One region of the Streptomyces sp. NPDC002092 genome, then DNA from elsewhere that is predicted to be linked to it. Evidence: riboswitches for the same ligand, from Rfam matches in the RefSeq annotation. Region 1 holds a riboswitch; each other region holds the start of a gene.

The links. A riboswitch is a leader RNA that binds a small molecule or an ion and turns the genes downstream of it on or off. The one in region 1 is predicted to bind cobalamin.
Region 2: linked by a shared signal. The riboswitch ahead of ACWCRD_RS31930 (ribonucleoside-diphosphate reductase subunit alpha) and the one ahead of ACWCRD_RS18430 (CbtB domain-containing protein) in region 1 are both predicted to bind cobalamin.
Region 3: linked by a shared signal. The riboswitch ahead of ACWCRD_RS20975 (prenyltransferase/squalene oxidase repeat-containing protein) and the one ahead of ACWCRD_RS18430 (CbtB domain-containing protein) in region 1 are both predicted to bind cobalamin.
Region 4: linked by a shared signal. The riboswitch ahead of ACWCRD_RS21650 (cobalamin biosynthesis protein) and the one ahead of ACWCRD_RS18430 (CbtB domain-containing protein) in region 1 are both predicted to bind cobalamin.

The regions. Positions count from the first base shown of each region.
Region 1 is NZ_JBSFDG010000007.1:261,401-266,245, forward strand. Features, by position in the region: gene ACWCRD_RS18420 (acyl-CoA dehydrogenase family protein) at 1-1,191, opposite strand, end outside; gene ACWCRD_RS18425 (CbtA family protein) at 1,331-2,086, opposite strand; gene ACWCRD_RS18430 (CbtB domain-containing protein) at 2,112-2,333, opposite strand; cobalamin riboswitch at 2,369-2,497, opposite strand; gene ACWCRD_RS18435 (histidine phosphatase family protein) at 2,630-3,205, shown strand; gene ACWCRD_RS18440 (ferredoxin) at 3,209-3,580, opposite strand; gene ACWCRD_RS18445 (DUF6479 family protein) at 3,680-4,045, shown strand; gene ACWCRD_RS18450 (TetR/AcrR family transcriptional regulator) at 4,140-4,748, opposite strand; gene ACWCRD_RS18455 (galactose-binding domain-containing protein) at 4,776-4,845, opposite strand, start outside.
Region 2 is NZ_JBSFDG010000015.1:198,877-203,721, reverse strand. Features, by position in the region: gene ACWCRD_RS31935 (ribonucleotide-diphosphate reductase subunit beta) at 1-288, opposite strand, end outside; gene ACWCRD_RS31930 (ribonucleoside-diphosphate reductase subunit alpha) at 288-2,660, opposite strand; cobalamin riboswitch at 2,785-2,913, opposite strand; gene ACWCRD_RS31925 (GNAT family N-acetyltransferase) at 2,976-3,476, opposite strand; gene mctP (monocarboxylate uptake permease MctP) at 3,551-4,845, opposite strand, start outside.
Region 3 is NZ_JBSFDG010000008.1:358,066-362,910, forward strand. Features, by position in the region: gene ACWCRD_RS20965 (energy-coupling factor transporter transmembrane component T) at 1-431, opposite strand, end outside; gene ACWCRD_RS20970 (SCO2322 family protein) at 424-1,059, opposite strand; gene ACWCRD_RS20975 (prenyltransferase/squalene oxidase repeat-containing protein) at 1,056-2,249, opposite strand; cobalamin riboswitch at 2,369-2,499, opposite strand; gene ACWCRD_RS20980 (hypothetical protein) at 2,615-2,881, shown strand; gene ACWCRD_RS20985 (RidA family protein) at 2,891-3,304, opposite strand; partial or broken gene ACWCRD_RS20990 (nuclear transport factor 2 family protein) at 3,299-3,745, opposite strand; gene ACWCRD_RS20995 (MBL fold metallo-hydrolase) at 3,788-4,816, opposite strand.
Region 4 is NZ_JBSFDG010000009.1:57,768-62,612, reverse strand. Features, by position in the region: gene ACWCRD_RS21655 (cobyric acid synthase) at 1-1,503, opposite strand, end outside; gene ACWCRD_RS21650 (cobalamin biosynthesis protein) at 1,500-2,552, opposite strand; cobalamin riboswitch at 2,653-2,794, opposite strand; gene ACWCRD_RS21645 (hypothetical protein) at 2,946-3,173, opposite strand; gene ACWCRD_RS21640 (anion permease) at 3,208-4,467, opposite strand; gene ACWCRD_RS21635 (lysozyme) at 4,621-4,845, opposite strand, start outside.

The DNA.
Region 1 (4,845 bases):
CAGACCGATCCACGAGATGATCTCCCGCTGGATCTCGTTGTTGCCGCCGCCGAAGGTGAAGATCACGGCGGAGCGGTAGCCGCGCTCCAGTTCGCCGTGGAGGACCGCACCGGCGGAGCCCTCCTTCAGTGCGCCCGCCGCGCCGACGATCTCCATCAGCCAGGCATAGGCGTCCCGGCGCGCCTCGGAGCCGTAGACCTTGACCGCGGAGGCGTCCTGCGGGGTGAGCGTGCCGTTCTGGACGGCGTGCACCATCCGCCAGTTGAGCAGTTTCATCGCGTCGAGCCTGGTGTGGGTCTGGGCGAGGCGGCGGCGCACCCAGGGCAGGTCGATCACGCGGCGGCCGTCGGCGAGTTTGGTCTCCGTGGCCCAGCGCTGCACGTCCTGCAGCGCCCGGATGGCCATGGTGCCGTGGGCGGCGAGGGTGACGCGCTCGTGGTTGAGCTGGTTGGTGATCAGCCGCCAGCCCTGGTTCTCGGCGCCGACACGGCGGGAGACGGGGACGCGGATGTTCTCGTAGTAGCTGGCCGTGGTGTCGTGCGAGGCGAGGGTGTTGATGAGGGTGCAGGAGTAGCCGGGGTCGGTGGTGGGGACGAGGAGCATGGTGATGCCCTTGTGGGGCGGGGCGTCGGGGTCGGTGCGGGTCGCCAGCCACACCCAGTCCGCGGTGTCGCCGTTGGTGGTCCAGATCTTCTGCCCGTTGACGACGTACTCTCCCCCACTCTCGAATTCGCTCGAGCGGGAGGTGCCCCCATCGTCGCGTACGGCGCGCGTCTTCAGGGACGCGAGATCGGTCCCCGCGTCGGGCTCGCTGTAGCCGATCGCGAAGTCGATCTCGCCGGCGAGGATCTTGGGCAGGAAGTACGCCTTCTGTTCGTCCGTGCCGAACTGCATGATCGTCGGGCCGACGGTGTTCAGCGCCATCAGCGGCAGCGGTACGCCGGCCTGGGCGGCCTCGTCGAAGAAGATGAACTGCTCCATGGCGGTGAGCCCGCGCCCGCCGTACTCCTTCGGCCAGCCCACGCCGAGCCAGCCGTCCGTGCCCAGGCGCCGGATGGTCTGGCGGTAGAAGCGTTTCTGGGCGGCCGGGTCGCCGTGCCGGGCGTAGGCGTTGTCCGGCACCAACTCGGCGAAGTACGAGCGCAGTTCGGTGCGCAGCCGCTGCTGCTCGGGCGTGTATTCGAGGTGCACGGCGCCTCCAGGCTTCCCAGGCCGGTCCTGACGGCGCACACCGTAGAACGTGTTCCAGAAATTGGGAATGGCGAGGGACAGGGAAAGGGCCCCTGGTCGATGACCGGGGGCCCTTTGCCGAGTGACCTGGTGGAACCGGTCAGTGGGCGACGGGAGTTGCCTGGGTGGCGCCGTTCGCCCGCACCGGTTCCGGGACGAGAAGGCGCTCCGCCAGCACCCCGAAGACCAGCCCGAAGGAGGTCCACAGGGTCAACTGGACGGCCAGGGCCGCCAGCCGGAACTGCCACAGCAGGGTGGCGGAGAAGTCCTTGGGGACCTCGTTGAAGGACGGCAGGAACGCGTACGCGAGCCCGATGGCGAGGACGAGGAACGCGCCCGCGGCGAGCGTCGCGTTCCAGTTGCCCAGGCGGGGCGCGAGGCGCTTGCCCAGGATGACGGCGGCGACGGCCAGCAGCACGCTCAGCACCACCATCAGGAAGTACAGCGTGGTGCGCTTGCCGATGGTGTCGGGGTCGCCGACGGACGGCGGGTTGGCCGGGTACTTCAGGAACGGCACGACGTACACGCTGATCAGCCCGGCGGCCGCCAGGAGCAGCGCGCTCGCGCGCGGCCCGAAGCGGCCGATGCGGCCGAGCGCGAAGCAGTACGCGAGGGCGGCGATGCCACCGAACGCGACGCCGTAGACCAGGACACCGGTGGACAGGCCCGCGGTGGACTGCATCGTGCGGCTGACGGCTTCGACGCCGTGCTCATGGGAGTGCGCCTCCTCGTAGGCGATGGCCGCGTCCACGCGCGGTTCACCGAGGAAGTAGGCGACGACGAGGGCGAGCAGGCCCGCGGCGAGTCCCGCGAGCATGCCGCGCACCAGGAGGTTGCGGACGGTTGCCGAGTTCATGGGCGGCTGTGCTTTCTCGCCGCCCTCAGTGGCAGGGGAAGCCGAGCAGGTGGCGGGCGTCGTGCACCCACTCGTGGACGTTGTCCCCGCTCATCACGGAGGTGGCGCCCTGCTCGGCGCCGACGAAGTAGAGCAGAACCAGCATCAGGATGCCGAAGAAGACCGCCCAGGGGACGATCGCGCCGATCGGCAGCTTTGCCGGTACGGCGGTGGGGGTGGTGGTCGGCTGAGCGACAGACTGCGCCATGGCAGGCCCTCCTGGGGAACTCGCGTCCCGTCTCGGTGGTGCACGCGACGACGGGGCGGGTCTGACTCGCCCGGCACACACCCAGGGTGCGTGCCCGGCATACAGTGGCGCGACCGTGCCGGAATTCCACCGGCTTCCGCTGTGCCGTCGTCAATATCCACGAGAAGGTACCGCGAAGCAGAGGTGGGGCCAAGGGCGCACGGGACGGCCGTGAGCGCCCCCGGTGAGCCGCCTTCGCCGCCAGATCATGGTCAGTTCAAGGATTTCGGAGCGATCTCGAGCGCGGGAGTGGACACATGACGAGCCGAGTGATCTTGGTCTCACCTGCGATCACCGCGGCGCTCAGACAGGCCCGCTTCGACGACGGCTGCGCGCTGGACGCCGCCGGACTGCGGCAGGCACGGGCGGCCGCCGGCACGCTCCCGGCGGCGGAACGGGTCTGGGTCTCCCCCACCCTGCGCTGCCGCGAGACGGCCGTCGCTCTCGGCCTCGACGCCGTGGAGGCGCCGGAGTTGGCGGCACTGGATGCGGGCCGCTGGCGCGGTGCGACGCTGGCGGAGGTGAGCGAGCGTGAGCCGGAGGCGCTGGCCCGCTGGCTGTCGGACCCCGCCGCCGCGCCGCACGGCGGGGAGTCGGTGGTGGCGCTGTGCGACCGGGTGGCGGGCTGGCTGGAGACGGTCGCGCAGACGCACGGCCGGACCCTCGCCGTGGTCGAGCCCGAGGCCGCACGGGCCGCGGCGGTCCGGGCGCTCGGCGCGCCGGAGTCGGCGTTCTGGCGCGCGGACGTCCCGCCGCTGACGGCGATCGAGCTCAGCGGCAGGTCCGGGCGCTGGAACGTGCGCCTCGGGCAGCCGGTCGGGGCGCCGTGGTGAGCGTCAGTTCAGCGTGGCGAGGAATTCCGTGCACACATCGGCGCACTGCCGGCAGGCCTTCGCGCCGTCCTCGGCACCCGGCAGCCGGTCGAAGGCATGCGCGCACTCCAGGCACACGGTGCGGCACCACTCCACCTGGATGCGGATGGCGGCCTCGTCCAGGCGGTTCTGCTCGGACAGCACACGGCAGGTCGCGTCGCACACCTCCGCGCACATGATGCCCTTGCGTCGTACGAGTTCCTGCTCCTCCGTGCCGTCCGGGTCCACGAGGCTTGCGCGCAGAGCACACGCGCGTGCGCACTCGGTGCACGCCTGCGCACAGGCGAAGCGGTCCTCCAGGAAGCGGAAGAGCTCCTGCTGGGTCGTCGAAGTCACACCTGGCGGGTTGCCTTCGCCGATCGCCTCAAACACCGGTGACCGCGGTCCGGCCGCTCGGTTCGGTTGGCACCGGGTCCCATGGGTACCCGCGAGCCCATGAGCACCTCATGGATGGACATCGCCGCAGGCCGCGGCGCACTCGGAATCGGCCTGGTCGTCGTGGGGGTGGCGGTCGTGGCCCTGCTGATCGGTGCCTTCTTCCTGGGCGCCCGCATCCGTCGCCGCGAACCCGCTCCGCCACGCCCGGAGGATCAGCCGCAGCTGCCGGACGACGGCCCGGTCCGCGAGGTACAAGAGAACCGCGAACCCGCCGAGATCCCCCGCAGCGAGCACCGGCTCACCCCGCACGAGCTGCCCGGTCACGGCAATACACCGAGCAGGACGAGTGCCTCGCAGAAGCGGAAGCGCTGGAGCGAGGGCAACAGCGGGGCCTTCGGCAGCGGCGGACCGGGCACCCGCTGACCTCGGCACCGCCCCTCGCGAAGGGGAGGGCTGTCGTGCGTCTGCTGTGACCAGGGCCTGTCGTTCGGCTCCTCTGCTGTTCCGAACGACAGCTCTAGGCCCGGCGAAGATCGTCATCGACCAGGCCGGCGATGTGGGTCGTGACCGTGTCGAGGATGTCGGCCCAGGCCGACTGGTCGCCGAGGACGAGGTAGTTGAGCGTCAGCCCGTCGGTCATGGCGGCCAGATAGCGGGCCAGCACCGACGCGGGGACGGCAAGTCGGAGGCCCATGGTGCGGCGCAGCCCGTCGATGAGCTCGGTGTAGGCGGCGCCGTACAGCTCGTACTGCCGTCGCGCCAGGTGCTCGAAACCCGGCTCGCGCAGGGCGTACTGGGTGAGTTCGTACGTAAGCATGTGCTCGTCGGGGTGGCTGCGGACGTGGTCCCAGTACGCCTGGAAACCGGCCCGGACGGTCTCCTCCAGCGTGGCCCTGGGCCGCAGGACCTCCTTCACCACGGTCACCGAGTGATCGGTGAGGGTGGTGATGACGGCCTCGACCAGGGCCTGCTTGGAGTCGAAGCAGTAGTGGAAGACGCTCAGGGACACGCCCGCCTCGGCGGCGATGGACCGGGTCGTCGTCCTGGCGACACCGTCCCGGGCCATCGCCCTGATCGCCGCTTCCGTCAGCTGTCTGCGCCGCTCGGCCGACGGCATGCGTGCCATGTGTGTCCTCGGGGGTGGTGACGGACCTCAGGCGCTGTGGACGCCCACTTCGTACAGCGAGTATCCCCAGTCGGTGCCGCGCTGCAGGCCGTGGATG
Region 2 (4,845 bases), on a different contig from region 1:
GCGCGCCTCCGGGGAGTTGATGTGCTTGTACAGGGTCAGGACCAGGTTGTTCGCCACGATCGAGTCCCCCGTCGCGAAGAAGGCGACGAGGCGGCCGATCAGGTGCTGCTCGGCGGGCGTGAGCTTCGCGAGGTCGGCGACGTCCGAGTGGAGGTCGACCTCCTCCACGGTCCAGGTGTTCTTGATGGCGTCCCGGTAGCGCTCGTAGAAGTCCGGGTAGCGCATGGGGCGCAGGGTCAGCTCGAAGCCCGGGTCGAGAAGGTTCTGGGAACGGGTGGTGCTGGTCATCACTGGCAGGCCTCGCAGGACTCGGGGTTTTCCAGGGAGCAGGCGACGGCCTCGGGGTCGGCCGCCTGCTGGACGGGGACGGTGGCCCGGGCGGCGCGGGCGATGCGGGTCGCCGGGCGGGAGCGCAGGTAGTACGTCGTCTTCAGGCCCTGTTTCCAGGCGTACGCGTACATCGAGGAGAGCTTGCCGATGGTCGGCGTCTCCAGGAACAGGTTCAGGGACTGGGACTGGTCGAGGAACGGCGTGCGGGCCGCCGCCATGTCGATCAGGCCGCGCTGCGGGATCTCCCACGCCGTGCGGTACAGGGCGCGTACGTCGGCCGGGATCCAGGTGAAGTCCTGCACCGAGCCGTTCGCCTCGCGCAGGGCCTCGCGGGTGCGGGCGTCCCAGACACCGAGCTCCTTGAGGTCCTTCACCAGGTAGGAGTTGACCTGGAGGAACTCGCCGGAGAGCGTCTCGCGCTTGAACAGGTTGGAGACCTGCGGCTCGATGCACTCGTACACGCCCGCGATCGACGCGATGGTCGCGGTGGGGGCGATCGCGAGGAGGAGCGAGTTGCGCATGCCGACGGTCGCGATGCGCTCCCGCAGGGCCGCCCAGCGCTCCGGCCAGGTGAGTTCGGTGTCGTAGTGGTCGGGGTGCAGGACGCCGCGGGCCGTACGGGTCTTCTCCCAGGCCGGCAGCGGTCCGCTCCGCTCGGCGAGGTCGGCGGAGGCCTCGTACGCGGCGAGCATGATGCGCTCGGCGATACGGGTGGACAGGGCCTTGGCCTCGGGGGAGTCGAACGGCAGGCGCAGCTTGAAGAAGACGTCCTGGAGGCCCATCGCGCCCAGGCCCACGGGGCGCCAGCGGGCGTTGGAGCGGCCCGCCTGCTCGGTGGGGTAGAAGTTGATGTCGACCACGCGGTCCAGGAAGGTCACGGCCGTGCGGACCGTCTCGTCCAGCCGTTCCCAGTCGATGTCCCCACCGGCCACGAACGCGCCGAGGTTGACCGAGCCCAGGTTGCAGACCGCCGTCTCGCCGTCGTTCGTGACCTCCAGGATCTCCGTGCAGAGGTTGGAGGAGTGGACGACATGGCCCGGCTCGGCCGTCTGGTTGGCGGTGCGGTTGGCGGCGTCCTTGAAGGTCATCCAGCCGTTGCCGGTCTGGGCGAGGGTGCGCATCATGCGGCCGTAGAGGTCGCGGGCCGGGATGGTCTTCTTCGCGAGCCCCGCCTCCTCCGCCCTGCGGTAGGCGGCGCCGAACTCCTCGCCCCACAGGTCCACCAGCTCCGGCACGTCCGCCGGGGAGAACAGGGACCACTGCCCGTCGGCGTTCACGCGGCGCATGAACTCGTCCGGGACCCAGTGCGCGAGGTTCAGGTTGTGCGTACGGCGGGCGTCCTCACCGGTGTTGTCGCGCAGCTCCAGGAACTCCTCGATGTCCGAGTGCCAGGTCTCCAGGTAGACGGCGGCCGCACCCTTGCGCCGGCCGCCCTGGTTCACGGCGGCGACCGAGGCGTCGAGGGTCTTCAGGAACGGGACGATGCCGTTGGAGTGGCCGTTGGTGCCGCGGATGAGGGAGCCGCGGGCGCGGATGCGGCTGTACGACAGACCGATGCCGCCCGCGTGCTTCGAGAGGCGGGCGACCTGGTGGTAGCGGTCGTAGATGGAGTCCAGCTCGTCGAGTGGGGAGTCGAGGAGGTAGCAGGACGACATCTGGGGGTGCCGGGTGCCGGAGTTGAAGAGGGTGGGGGAGGAGGGAAGGTAGTCGAGGCGGCTCATCAGGCCGTAGAGCGCGGCCACTTCGTCCACCGAGCGGCTGCCCGTCTTTGAATCAGATGCAGTGTCTTCGGCCAGTCCGCTCGCCACCCGCAGCATGAAGTGCTGGGGCGTCTCGATGACCTTGCGGGTGAGGGGGTGCCGGAGCAGGTAGCGGCTGTGGAGCGTGCGCAGGCCGAAGTAGCCGAAGCGGTCGTCGGCTTCGAGGTCGATCAGCGCGTCGAGGCGGTGGGCGTGGACCCGTACGAACTCGGCCGTGCGGTCGGCGATCAGCCCCTCCCGATGGCCCACGGCGACGGACTCCGTGAACGACATGACGCCCTGCGAGGCGGCCTCCGCGGCGATGCCGATCGTCAGCAGCCTGGCTGCCAGCCTGCTGTACGCGGGGTCCTCCGAGATGAGCCCGGCCGCCGCCTCCGTGGCCAGTTCGCGCAGCTGCGTCTCGTCCGCACGGGCGGACCGGCCGCGCAGCGCGGCGGCGGCGACCCGGCCGGGGTCGGCGTCGGGGAGGTCGGCGGTCAGCTCGGTCAGGGTCCGCAGCAGCGCGGCTCCCAGGCCGTCGTCGGACACGGCGGCGCTGGCTGAAACCGGGTCTGCTGGCGCGATGGTCACGTGAGGCTCTCCCTCGCTCGGCACGGGGGCCTTGCGGAGGGCAGGGGGCAGTCACGAGCGCACACGGCGTCGCGTCCACCGGCCCACTCCACGAGGCCCGGACGTCGAAGCACCCGGGCCGGATGGGCCGGGCACACCGTCGGCAGGTCCTCGGACTGACGCCCATATGCGCGCGAACACCTATGGGTACACCGTTGCGGGACAGTTCCGGATTCACACCGGATTCCCCTGCGGCGACAGCGAGCATGAGCATACATCTTGTGCCGGGTGAGGACAGCACCCCCATATGTTGTGTCGCGGCGACTTCGGAGCGTGTCAGAGTGTCAACTCATAGGTGAGGAGCGTGAACTCGGCGCCCGGGATCGGCTTCCAGTCGCGCTCGGGGGCGCGGACGAAGCCGGCGCGCTCGTAGATGCGGTGGGCGGCGTGCATGACGGGCTGGGTGCACAGGACGATGCCGGAGCACTCCGCGGCTCTTGCCCGGTCGACACAGGCGCGTACGAGGGCTTCTCCGGCGCCTCGGCCGCGCGCTGCCCGGTCGACGGCCAGCATGCGTATCTCGGCCTCTCCCGGGCCGGCCAGATCCGCCATGGGGCCGCCGGACGGGACGTAGGCGACGCCGCCGATCGGCCGGCCGCCCAGGTCGGCCACCAGCACCTCCGCGGCTGCCGCCCGCTTGGCGACGTCCCTCAACTCGGCCAGATACCAGTCGCTTTCACCGAAGGTGAGCAGGCCGTCCTGCAGATAGGCCTGGGCGGTGATCTCACCGAGGACCTCGTACTCACCGGGTTCCGCCTGTCTGATCACGATGTCCATGGTCCCGAGTCTGCCGGACGGGTACGACAACGGGCCGCCGGATTTCTCCGACGGCCCGCTGATCGCCGTGACCGCTAGTGGGACGCGCCCGCCGTCGCCGGCGGCAGCTCCACCTGGACGCCCGGGTCGCCCGCGTCCGCCGTGTAGTCGTCCGGCTTCGTCTCGTCGACGCCCTCCGGGGCCTTCAGGGCCTTGAGTACGAAGGTCAGGACCACCGTCACCAGAACGTTCAGGACGAACGCCGTGAGGCCGATGTAGCCGATCTGGCCGATGCCGGGGATCGCCGCGTTGGAGCCGCCGAAGTGCTTCTGCGTGGGCGAGGCGACGCCGTACGCGGCGAGGGTGCCGTAGACCATGCCGACCGCCCAGCCCGCGAGCAGCGCCCAGCGGTGGAACCAGCGCGTGAACAGGCCGCCGACCAGGGCCGGGAATGTCTGCAGGATCCAGATGCCGCCCAGCAGCTGGAAGTTGATGGCGACCGTCTTGTCCATCGTCAGGACGAAGACCAGGGCGCCCACCTTCACCAGCAGCGAGACCAGCTTGGAGACCTTGGTCTCCTGTTCCGGCGTCGCGTCCGGCTTGATGAAGTCCTTGTAGATGTTGCGGGTGAAGAGGTTCGCGGCCGCGATCGACATGATCGCCGCCGGGACGAGGGCGCCGATCCCGATGGCCGCGAAGGCCACGCCCGCGAACCAGCTCGGGAACATGTCCTCGAACAGCTGAGGGATCGCCAGCTGCCCGTTGGTGACCTTGACCCCCGCCGCGATCGCCATGAAGCCGAGCAGCGCGAGCAGGCCCAGCATCAGCGAGTACAGCGGAAGGATGGTGGTGTTGCGCCGGATCACGTCACGGCTCTTCGAGGACAGCGTCGCGGTGATCGAGTGCGGGTACATGAACAGCGCGAGCGCGGAGCCCAACGCCAGCGTGGCGTACGTCCACTGGTTCGCCTCGGCCGGGACCAGCGCCCCGCGCGGCTTCCCCGTCGCCGGGTTGGTCGCGCTGAAGGCCTCGCCCGCCTTGGCGAAGATGTGGTCGAACCCGCCCAGCTTGATCGGGATGTAGATGATCGCGACGGCGATGACGATGTAGATCAGCGCGTCCTTCACGAACGCGATCAGCGCGGGCGCGCGCAGACCCGACGAGTACGTGTACGCCGCCAGCACACCGAAGGCGATCAGCAACGGCAGGTCCTTCACGAACCAGTTGGAGCCCGCGTCGCCGCCGATCCCCATGACGTCGAGGACCGCCTGGATGCCCACCAGCTGCAGGGCGATGTACGGCATCGTCGCCAGGATGCCGGTGACGGCCACCGCCAGCGACAGCCCCTTCGAGCCGAAGCGGCCGCGCACGAAGTCCGAGGTGGTCACGT
Region 3 (4,845 bases), on a different contig from region 1:
TCGGCGGTGACCCTGCCGCCCAGGCGGATGCCCTGCGCCCAGTGCGGGAGCGGGAGTTCCGGGAGGGTGGCGATCACGTGGGTGCCGGGAATGGGGGAGCCGAGCGCGACCGCGAAGACGAGACGGATGAGGAGGACGGCGAGGGCGAGTTTGAGGAAGGCGGAGTAGGCGTGGGAACCGGGGGTTCGGGGGCGGCAGGTGACGACGACGTACGCGGACGCCGTGATGAGGAGGGAGAGGAGGAGGGGGTTGGTGGTGCGGGTGGCTGCGGTGCCCAGGCCCAGGGACCAGAGCCACCAGGCTCCGGGGTGGAGTTGTGCGGGACGGTTCTTCGGGTCGGGTGCCGCCCCAGGCGGCACGAATGCCCGCAGGCCACGGGGGCGAGCGGCACGATTGCCCGCTTGCGCGGGCTTGGCAGCGCGGCTACGCATGCCTGCGTCGCCGTGCCTGCCACACGGCTGCTGCGGCCAGCAGCGCGACTGCGCCCGCCCCCACGAACAGCCCGACCGACGGACCGCCCGTCTTGTCCCCCTTCTGCGCGGCGGCTGTCGGCTTCTTCCCGCCGGAGACCTGCTCCCCGCACCCCTTCTCCGGATACCCGGCGATGGCGCACAGCAGGGCGTTCGTGTCGTACCGCAGCGGCTTCGCCACCGCCGCCAGCGCATCCGCCGTCGTGCCGTCGGCAGGCACCCGCGCGCAGACCGTGCGACGGACCGGCGGTGTCTCCCCGGACGGTGCGTCCGCCGCCGTACCGAAGTCGAGGACGAGCGCCACGCGCTTCTTGCCGTCCTGCGCGGGCGTCCGCGCGCAGATCACCGGGAACGACACCGCCCCACGCGGCTTCGCCGAGTCGCCCGAGTCCTCGCTCACCGAGAAGCGGAAGCCCTGGACGGCGCCGTCGGAGGGGCGGGCGGTGGCCGGGCCCTGGGTGGCGTACGTCCAGTGACCGGCGTCGTAGTCCCAGAAGGACCAGTAGCGGTAACCGGCGGCCTGCGCCTGGCCGCTGCCGGTCAGGGTCAGGAACAGGGCGGCGAGGAGCGGGGCGAAGCGGCGTATCACGGCTGCGCCTTCTTCTTGCGGCCGCTGATCAGGAAGCCGACGCCGATGCCGCCGACGAGGCCGACGCCGACCATCCACCAGACGCTGACGCCGGAGTCGTCCCTGTGGGCCGCCTTGTGCCGGTGCCTGGCGGGCGCGGGGCCGGTCGCGTTGAGGAGCTTGACCAGGTCCTGGCCGCCGAAGTCGTGGACGTCGAAGTGCTCCGCGTGCGCCGCGAGGATCAGCTCCGCGTATGCGGCCGGTCCGGCCTGCCGGGCCCACGCGGCGGAGTTGGTCTCCAGCCAGCGCATGGCGTCGGCAGCCTTGTCGCCGTGGCCCGCGGTGGCGAGGGCGAGGACCGCGTCGGCCGTGTTGCCGTAGTCGGGCTGGGGCTTGGCGCCGGGCAGCGCCGACGTCAGGTGCTTGTCCTCGGCCAGGGCCTTGACGAGGTACGCGGCACCGTTCTGCGCGGCCTGCTCGGGGCCGGTGGCCTTCTTGCACGTCGGAGTGGCGCCGGTGGATTCGGGGGAGTCCCCGGCCAGCCCCTTGCCGAGTGCGCCCACGACCGCGGCCGCGCTCGCGTCCGCGTTGGCGGACAGCCTGCCCTTCTTGTCCGGCTGGAAGGCGAAGGCACCCGAGCCGTCGCCGCCGCAGGGGAGGGCGAGCTTCAGCAGGGCGTCGTAAGGGGACTTGCCGTCCTTCACGACCTGGTCCGGCTTGTCGCCCACGGCGGTCAGCGCGCCGATGACGACGGACGTCGAGTTCGCGTCACTCGCTCCGCCCGGGGCGTAGCCCCAGCCGCCGTCCTCGTTCTGCACGGACTTCAGCCAGGCGACCGCCTTGCCGGTGACGCTCCCGTGTCCGCCGAGCGCGGCAAGGGCCTGCACGGCGGCGCCCGTGCTGTTCGTGTCCACCATGAGCTTCGCGTCACAGGCCTTCGCCGGGTCCGCGCGGAACGGCGCGAACGCCCCGTTGGCACACTGCTGTCCCGCCAGCCAGTCCACCGCCTTCGCCGCCGGCTTCACCCCCACGGTGTCCTGCGCGAGCAGCGCCAGCGACTGGCGCCAGACGCCGTCGTACTTCGGGTCGGAGGTGCCGTACAGCCCGGCGGGCAGGGACGGCGAGGGGGACGCGGCGAAGGCGGGGACGGCTGCACCGAGTACGACGGTGGTGGCGGCCAGGGCCGCGGCGCTGCGGCGGACGACGTTCATGATCGGCGGGTGCCTCTCCCTGCGGGAGCGGGCAGCACGGGACGACCCCGGCGGCTCGGCTCCGTATGCCTCGACGGTGCCGCACGCCGACGGGTGCCGACGCACGTGAGCCGGTCACAACCGCGCGGGGCAGTCCGGCTGGCCGCCCGGCGTGGGGCGGCTTCACGGTTGCGGGTCAGCGCCGGAATTGCACCGGCTTCCCCCCGTACGGCGTGATGACGACCCGGCCACTGTACCGGCCCGTAGGAAAACGCTGAGAGCCGCCTGTGAGGCGTGCGGCGCTATGTTCGGCCCATGACGACGGGAGGCTGCTCGGCACGGGCCGGATCAACGACAATGTGATGGTGACGTCCTAGGGGCCGTACGTGATCGACTGGAGGAATGCGGAGGAGGGTCACCCGGGCCTGGACTGGGGCATCTCCGCCATGATCCTCGCGCAGGTCGCCGTCGGGAACGAACCGGTCGCCGACGCCGCCCGCGCCATGCCGGCCGCCCTCCTCGCCGGCCCCTCCCACCTCACCGACGAGCGCCTGACGGAGGCCCGACGGCGGCGCGCGGCCAACGCGACGATGAGCCGAGAGGAGGTCGAACTCCTAGGAAAGGCAGAGGAGTTGATACGAGCGATCGCGTAGGGGGCGTGCTCAGCCGACGACGGCCACCGCGTCCACCTCCACCAGCACCCCCTCCCGGACCGGCTCCGCCACCACCGTCGTACGAGCGGGCAAGGGTGAGCAGTCCGTGAAGAAGGCCCGGTAGACGCGGTTGAACTCGGCGAAGTGGGTGCGGTCGGCCAGATAGCAGGTGCAGCGTGTGATCGACCGCCGGTCGCCGCCCGCCGCCGCGACGACGGCCTCGACGTTGGCGAGCACCTGCCGCGCCTGCGCGCCGAAGTCCGCGGGCATCTTCCCGGTCGCGGGATCCAGCGGGCCCTGCCCGGAGGTGAACAGCAGCGGACCGCTGCGCACCCCTTGGGACAGCGGCGGCGCGCTGCCGTCGGCGAAGGGGACGTAGGGCGCGCGGTCGGTGCGGACGGGTTCGAGGGGGCCGCGGCCGATGTGCGGGGTCGGGCCGCCGAAGGGGAGGTGCAGGGTGCGGGAGGCGAGCAGCCAGCGGCCGTCGACGCGGCGGAAGGTGTCCTCGTAGTGGCCCACTTGGACGGGAGGGCCGGCCAAGACCATGCCGCCCGTCCAGCCTTCGATCCGGTACGTCGTGAAGTACGAGGTGGCCTCGGCCGTGTCCGCCGAGGTCACCGTGGTGCGGATGTTGGACATCACCCGCCGCGAGAGCTTGTCCGCGGGACGCGCGCCGAAGTACTTCCGCAGCGCCTCCCGTCCCTCGGACCGCCGGCCGTCCCCCGGAGGGGGCCACTCCCACCAGCCGTCCTCCGTGAACAGCTCGGCCACGGAGGCCGGTTCGCCGAGGTCGAGGCGGTGGACGAAGTCGAGGATCAGACGCTCGCAGGCGCGTTCGGCGAGGAGTTGCTGCAACGGGTCCATGGGACCGTTGGTACCAGCGGCGGATCACCGGACGCGACCGCTTTACACCGCCACGTACGTCACCGGGCCGCTCCCCGCCACCGCCTCCGCCCGCCCCAGCTTCACCAGCCGCCGCAGATGCGCTTCGGCCTCCGAGACCGCGATGTTCCGCGACCCGTACGGGATCTGGGCCCAGGGCCGGTTCCATTCCATGCGCTCGGCGACCTGCCAGGGGGTGAGCGGCTCCACCAGGAGGGCCCTGAGGCCGGTGAGCCGCTCCTCGTGATGGTCCAGCAACTCCCGTACGCGGGCGGGAGCGTCGGCGAACACGTGCTGGTGGGCGGGGAGCACCTCGGCGGGGGCGAGACGGCCGACGCGTTCGAGGGAGTCGAGGTAGTCGCCGAGGGGGTCGGTGACCGTGGTGTCGTCGGGGTCCTCGTACAGGCCGATGTGCGGGGTGATCTCGGGGAGCAGGTGATCGCCGGAGAACAGCCGCCCGTGGCCCGGGAGTTGACCCGGATGCTGCTCCTCCAGGTGCAGGCAGACGTGGCCGGGGGTGTGCCCCGGCGTCCAGATCGCGCGCAGCCGGCGGCCCGGGAGGTCGAGCAGCTCGGCGGGGACGATCTCCCGGTCGGGCAGGGCGGGGGAGAAGCCCGGCAGAGTGGTGCGGGGGGCTGCGTCGCGCAGCGGCGCCACGTGCTCCTCGGGGGCGCCGGCGGCGATCAGCTTGTCGGTCATGTACGCGAACCAGCGTCCCGGCCGGGTGTCGCGGGTGCGCCGCACGATCGCCGTGTCCGCGGCATGCATGGCGATCCAGGCGCCGGACGCCTCGCGCACCCTGCCGGAGAGGCCGTGGTGGTCGGGGTGGTGATGGGTGATGACGACACCGTGCAGCTCGCCCACCGCCGTACCGCAGGCCGTCAGCCCCTCGGCGAGCGTCTCCCAGGAAGCGGGGTCGTCCCACCCCGTGTCGACCAGTACGGGCCCGCGGTCGGTGTCGACGACGTAGACCAGCGTATGACCGAGGGGATTGTCCGGGATGGGGACCTTGACCGACCGGACGCCTCCGCCGTGGTCGTACACCTGCGTCATGGGCTCCCCAATCACCGCGAACCGGCCAC
Region 4 (4,845 bases), on a different contig from region 1:
CGCTCCCGGTGGAATGAAAGGCAGTCCTTGCGGCGCGCCCGACTCGATGAGCCGCCACAGCGCGTCCGTGTCCGCGTGTTGTTCGATCAGGTCGCCGAGCCGGTCGAGCTGCTCCTCGCGCAGCGCGGCGAACGAGGTGTCGGGCGCCGGTACGAAACGACGGCCCGCGGCGGCCGCCACCTCGCGCAGAAAGGCCCGCCGGAAGCCGTCCGACTCCAGCGAACCGTGCCAGTGCGTGCCCCAGGTCTGCCCGACGCGGATGCCGTCCAGGAAGGCTTCCCCTCCGCCTATGTCGGCGACCCCGTGATGGATCTCGTATCCCTCGACGTGCTCGCCGAGGGCTTCCCCGACGGGCCGGGTGAGGGTCTTCTCGCGGGCGAACCGCACCCGCACGGGCAGCACTCCGAGCGCTTCGACATGCCCGCGCCGGCTCTCGACCTCGTCCTCGATGTGCTCGCCGAGCACCTGGAAGCCACCGCAGATGCCGAGGACGGGCCGCTGTTCGGCGGCCCTGCGGACCAGGGCGTCGGCAAGTCCCCGCTCGCGCAGCCACTCCAGGGCCTTCACCGTTCCCCGGGTCCCCGGTACGACGACGAGGTCGGCGTCGGCGAGTTCCTCGGGCCGGTCCACGAACCGCACCACGACGCCCGGTTCGGCGGCCAGGGCGTCCACGTCGGTGAAGTTGGACATCAGCGGGATCGCGCACACGGCGACCCGCAGCACGTCCTCGCCGACGGGCGGCGCCACGTTCGACTCCCGCACCGTCCCCCGGAGCGAGACCCGCAACCCGTCCTCCTCGTCGATGCCGAGGCCGTGCTGGAAGGGCAGGACGCCGTAGGTGCGCCGTCCGGTGAGGCCGTGCAGCATGTCCAGCCCTGGCTCCAGGAGGCTGACGTCACCCCGGAACTTGTTGACGAGGAACCCGGCGACCAGCTCCTGGTCCTCGGGCGAGAGCAGGGCGACGGTTCCGAAGAAGGAGGCGAAGACCCCGCCGCGGTCGATGTCACCGACCACGAGCACGGGAAGCCGTGCGTTGCGGGCGATCCCCATGTTCACGATGTCGGTCCGGCGCAGGTTGATCTCGGCGGGAGAACCCGCACCCTCACAGATCACGGCGTCATACGTGCCCCGCAACTCGGCGAGACAGTCGAGCACGGTCCCCAGAAGCTGCTGCTGCCGCCCACCGTGATACCCGCGCGCACTCAGCTCGCCGACGGGCTTGCCCATCAGCACGACCTGGCTGCTCTGCTCGCCACCGGGCTTGAGCAGCACGGGGTTCATCAGCGCGGTCGGTTCGACCCGGCAGGCCTGCGCCTGCATGGCCTGAGCCCGCCCGATCTCGGCACCCTCGCGCGTCACGAACGAATTCAGGGACATGTTCTGCGCCTTGAAGGGCGCAACCTTGACCCCCTGCCGCACCAGCCAACGACAGATCCCGGCGGTGACGACACTCTTCCCGGCATCGGAGGTCGTACCGGCAACAAGAAGCCCCCCGCCGCTCATGACGCACCGCCGAAGGCTGTGGGCAGTCGTTCCGCTGGGGCGATGGGGGTCCCCCCGCTCGAGTGAAGCCGAGAGTGGGGGAGGGTGGGCACAGCCCCCACCGCCGGGCGCCGTGCGACCCGGCCCCGCAGCACCGCCCCAGCCGCACTGACCCCCAACGCCAGCCACCCCACCCGCCGCGACAACCGCACAGCCCGCTCGATGTCCCCGACCTCCACAGCCCGCCCCTCCGCGTTCAGCACAGGCCGATGCTCGACCCGCCCCCCATACGACAAGGTCCCGCCCAGCCGCACCCCCAGCGCCCCGGCGAACGACGCCTCCACGGGCCCGGCGTTGGGGCTGGGATGCTTCGCGGCGTCAGAACGCCACACCCGCACCGCCCCCCGGCGGTCACCCCCCGCGACGGCCGCCAGCACGGCGGTCAGACGGGCCCCCGGCCACCCCGCGACATCGTCCAGCCGCGCCGAAGCCCACCCGTACCGCCGGTACTTGGCCGACTTGTGCCCCACCATGGCGTCGAGCGTGTTGACGGCCCGGAACCCGAGCAGTCCCGGCACCCCGCCCACGGCCCCCCACACCAGCGCCCCCACGACGGCATCGGACGTGTTCTCGGCGACGGACTCCACAACCGCCCGCGCGATCCCGTCGGCGTCCAGGGCCTGCGGATCCCGCCCGCACAGATGCGGCAGCCTGGCCCGGGCGCCCTCGACGTCCCCGGCCTCCAGCGCACGCCCGATGCCACGGGCCTCGCGCGCGAGCGAAGTCCCCCCGACGACGGCCCAGGTGGCGGCCGCGGTCAGTGCGAGGGAGGCGGCACGGGACGGACGTAGGGCCCGCTGCGCGACGACACCGAGCGCGATGGCGCTCCCGGCGCACACGGCGGTGTGCAGCGCGCCCCGCCCGCGATGGTCCCGCCACAACACCCGCTCCACGGCCCCGGCGGCCCGTCCGAACAGGGCGACCGGATGCCCACGGCGCGGATCGCCGAGCAGATGGTCACCGAGGAGGCCGGCGGCGGCGCCGTACGCGAAGACGCGATCGGCACGCATCGGCTCAGCCGGCCGTGGGGTCGAGCAGCGACCTGGTCCTGAACCTCAAACGGCAGGCTGGCATGGCGACATGTCCTCACTCAGGGTGTCCACGCCCTGGTTCGACGAGACCGGCGGTGAGAGTTCCTGGCTCCCGGGGCTTACTACCCCGGTGACAGTGGCGGGACCGCGCCGGACTTGCACCGGCTTCCTCTCGCGCCGCCGTAGATGGCTTCGGCAGTCCACCACGCCCCCGAACGGCAGTCAACTTGCCGTTGACCTGCGACGGGGGAGTGTGCTGAGGCCCACACCCGGCGCTCTGAACCGTGCATGAAAAACCCATGGGGCGAGGAGGCACGAAAGGGTGCGTCCTCGCCCCAAGGGACGGTGGGAAAGGCCGGTCCGGCCGCGGCCTCAGGCCTTGGTGACCACCAGATGGATTCCGTACGCCACGGCCGCCGCGCAGCCCGCGAAGGCCACGTACGCGCCGGCCACCGCGAGGGACGCCGAGTTGCCCTGCGCCACGGCCCGCTCGCGGCGCGACAGGCCCATGATGCCGAGGGTGAACAGGGCCACGAGGCCCACCGTGACCGCGAGGCTGACGCCGAAGACGGAGCCCAGGGCTGCCCAGTCGATCTTCATGCTGCTTCTCTTCCTTCGTACCGGGTGGGCGGGCTCAGACGGCCGCGGCCGGCGGGGTCGCCGGGTCGGGGACGGCGGTCACGGAGGACGGGGCGGGGATCGTGGCCGTCAGGTCCTCGGTCACCGTGCCCGCCGGGGGCGGGGTCACGGCGGCGATCGCCGTGGTCACCACGCCGGGCGGCTCCTCGCTCTCGTTGACGTTCGACGCGTCGACGACCTCGCGCCGGGAGATCTTCCAGATGGCCGCGCTGGCGGCGACCAGGAAGACGGCGACGACGGCGGTGCCCCAGTCGCCGAGATCCGTCACGGACTCCGCGCCCGCACCGACCAGCGCAGCGGCCGGCAGCGTCAGGCACCAGGCCACGAGCATGCGGGTCGCCGTAGACCAGCGGACCACTCCGCCCTTGCGGCCGAGGCCCGCGCCCATCACCGAACCGGAGACGGAGTGGGTGGTGGAGAGGGAGAAGCCGAGGTGCGAGGAGGCCAGGATGACCGTGGCCGCACTGGTCTGGGCGGCGAAGCCCTGCTGCGGCTGGAGCTCGGTCAGACCCTTGCCCATGGTGCGGATGATGCGCCAGCCGCCGAGCCAGGTGCCGAGCGCGATGGCGAGGCCCGCGGAGAGGATGACCCAGGTGGGCGGGTCGGAGTTGGGAGCGACGGCGCCGCCGGCGACCAGGGCGAGGGTGATGATGCCCATCGTCTTCTGTGCGTCGTTGGTGCCGTGGGCCAGCGAGACCAGGCCGGCGGAGGCGATCTGGCCGACGCGGTAGCCCTTCTCGGCGGCCTTGCCGTCGGCCTGCTTGCCGAGAGTGCCCAGGGAATACGACAGCCGGGTCGCGAGCAGCGCTGCGAGGCCCGCGACGATCGGGGCGGCGAGCGCCGGGATGAGCACCTTGGTGACGAGCACGTCACCGTGGACCGCGCCCATGCCGGCCGAGGCGACGGTGGCGCCGATCAGGCCGCCCATCAGGGCGTGCGAGGAACTGGAGGGAAGCCCGACGAGCCAGGTCAGCAGGTTCCAGAGGATCGCGCCGACCAGCGCCGCGAAGATGACCTCGGGACGTATGCCGGTCTCGTCGACGAGACCCTTGGAGATCGTGTTGGCGACCTCCACGGAGAGGAAGGCACCCGCAAGGTTCAGCACGGCGGACATGGCCACCGCGACCTTGGGCTTGAGCGCGCCGGTCGAGATGGTGGTGGCCATCGCGTTGGCGGTGTCGTGGAAACCGTTCGTGAAATCAAACGCGAGTGCGGTCACTACCACAATCGCGAGGATCAGCGAGAAGTTTTCCATTTACCCAGGCAATCGTTCGAAGTCAACGGTCGGTTGACCGTAGGCAACCTGGGTGAACGGAAGATGAACTGAGGGCGGCTGCACGATGTCCGCATGAGGGGGGCGCCGCTCCGTCCTGTCCCGGCGACCCCCCGGCCCCTGCGTGCCCCTTGGTCAGTAGCCCCGGGCGAACTTCCTCAGCTGGGTCTGTGACCCGTTGAAGAGATTCTGGTCACCCGGCAGTCCGCCGCTGTTGTCGTACTGCCAGAAGGTCCAGAACGACCAGCCGGCCGGCAGGGAACCGGAGGTCCCGGACTCGTGACGGGCTATCCACAGCGCGTGGTTCGAGGCGAACGCGCCGCTTCCGCCGGTGCACGCGTTCCACCAGTGGGTGGTCGT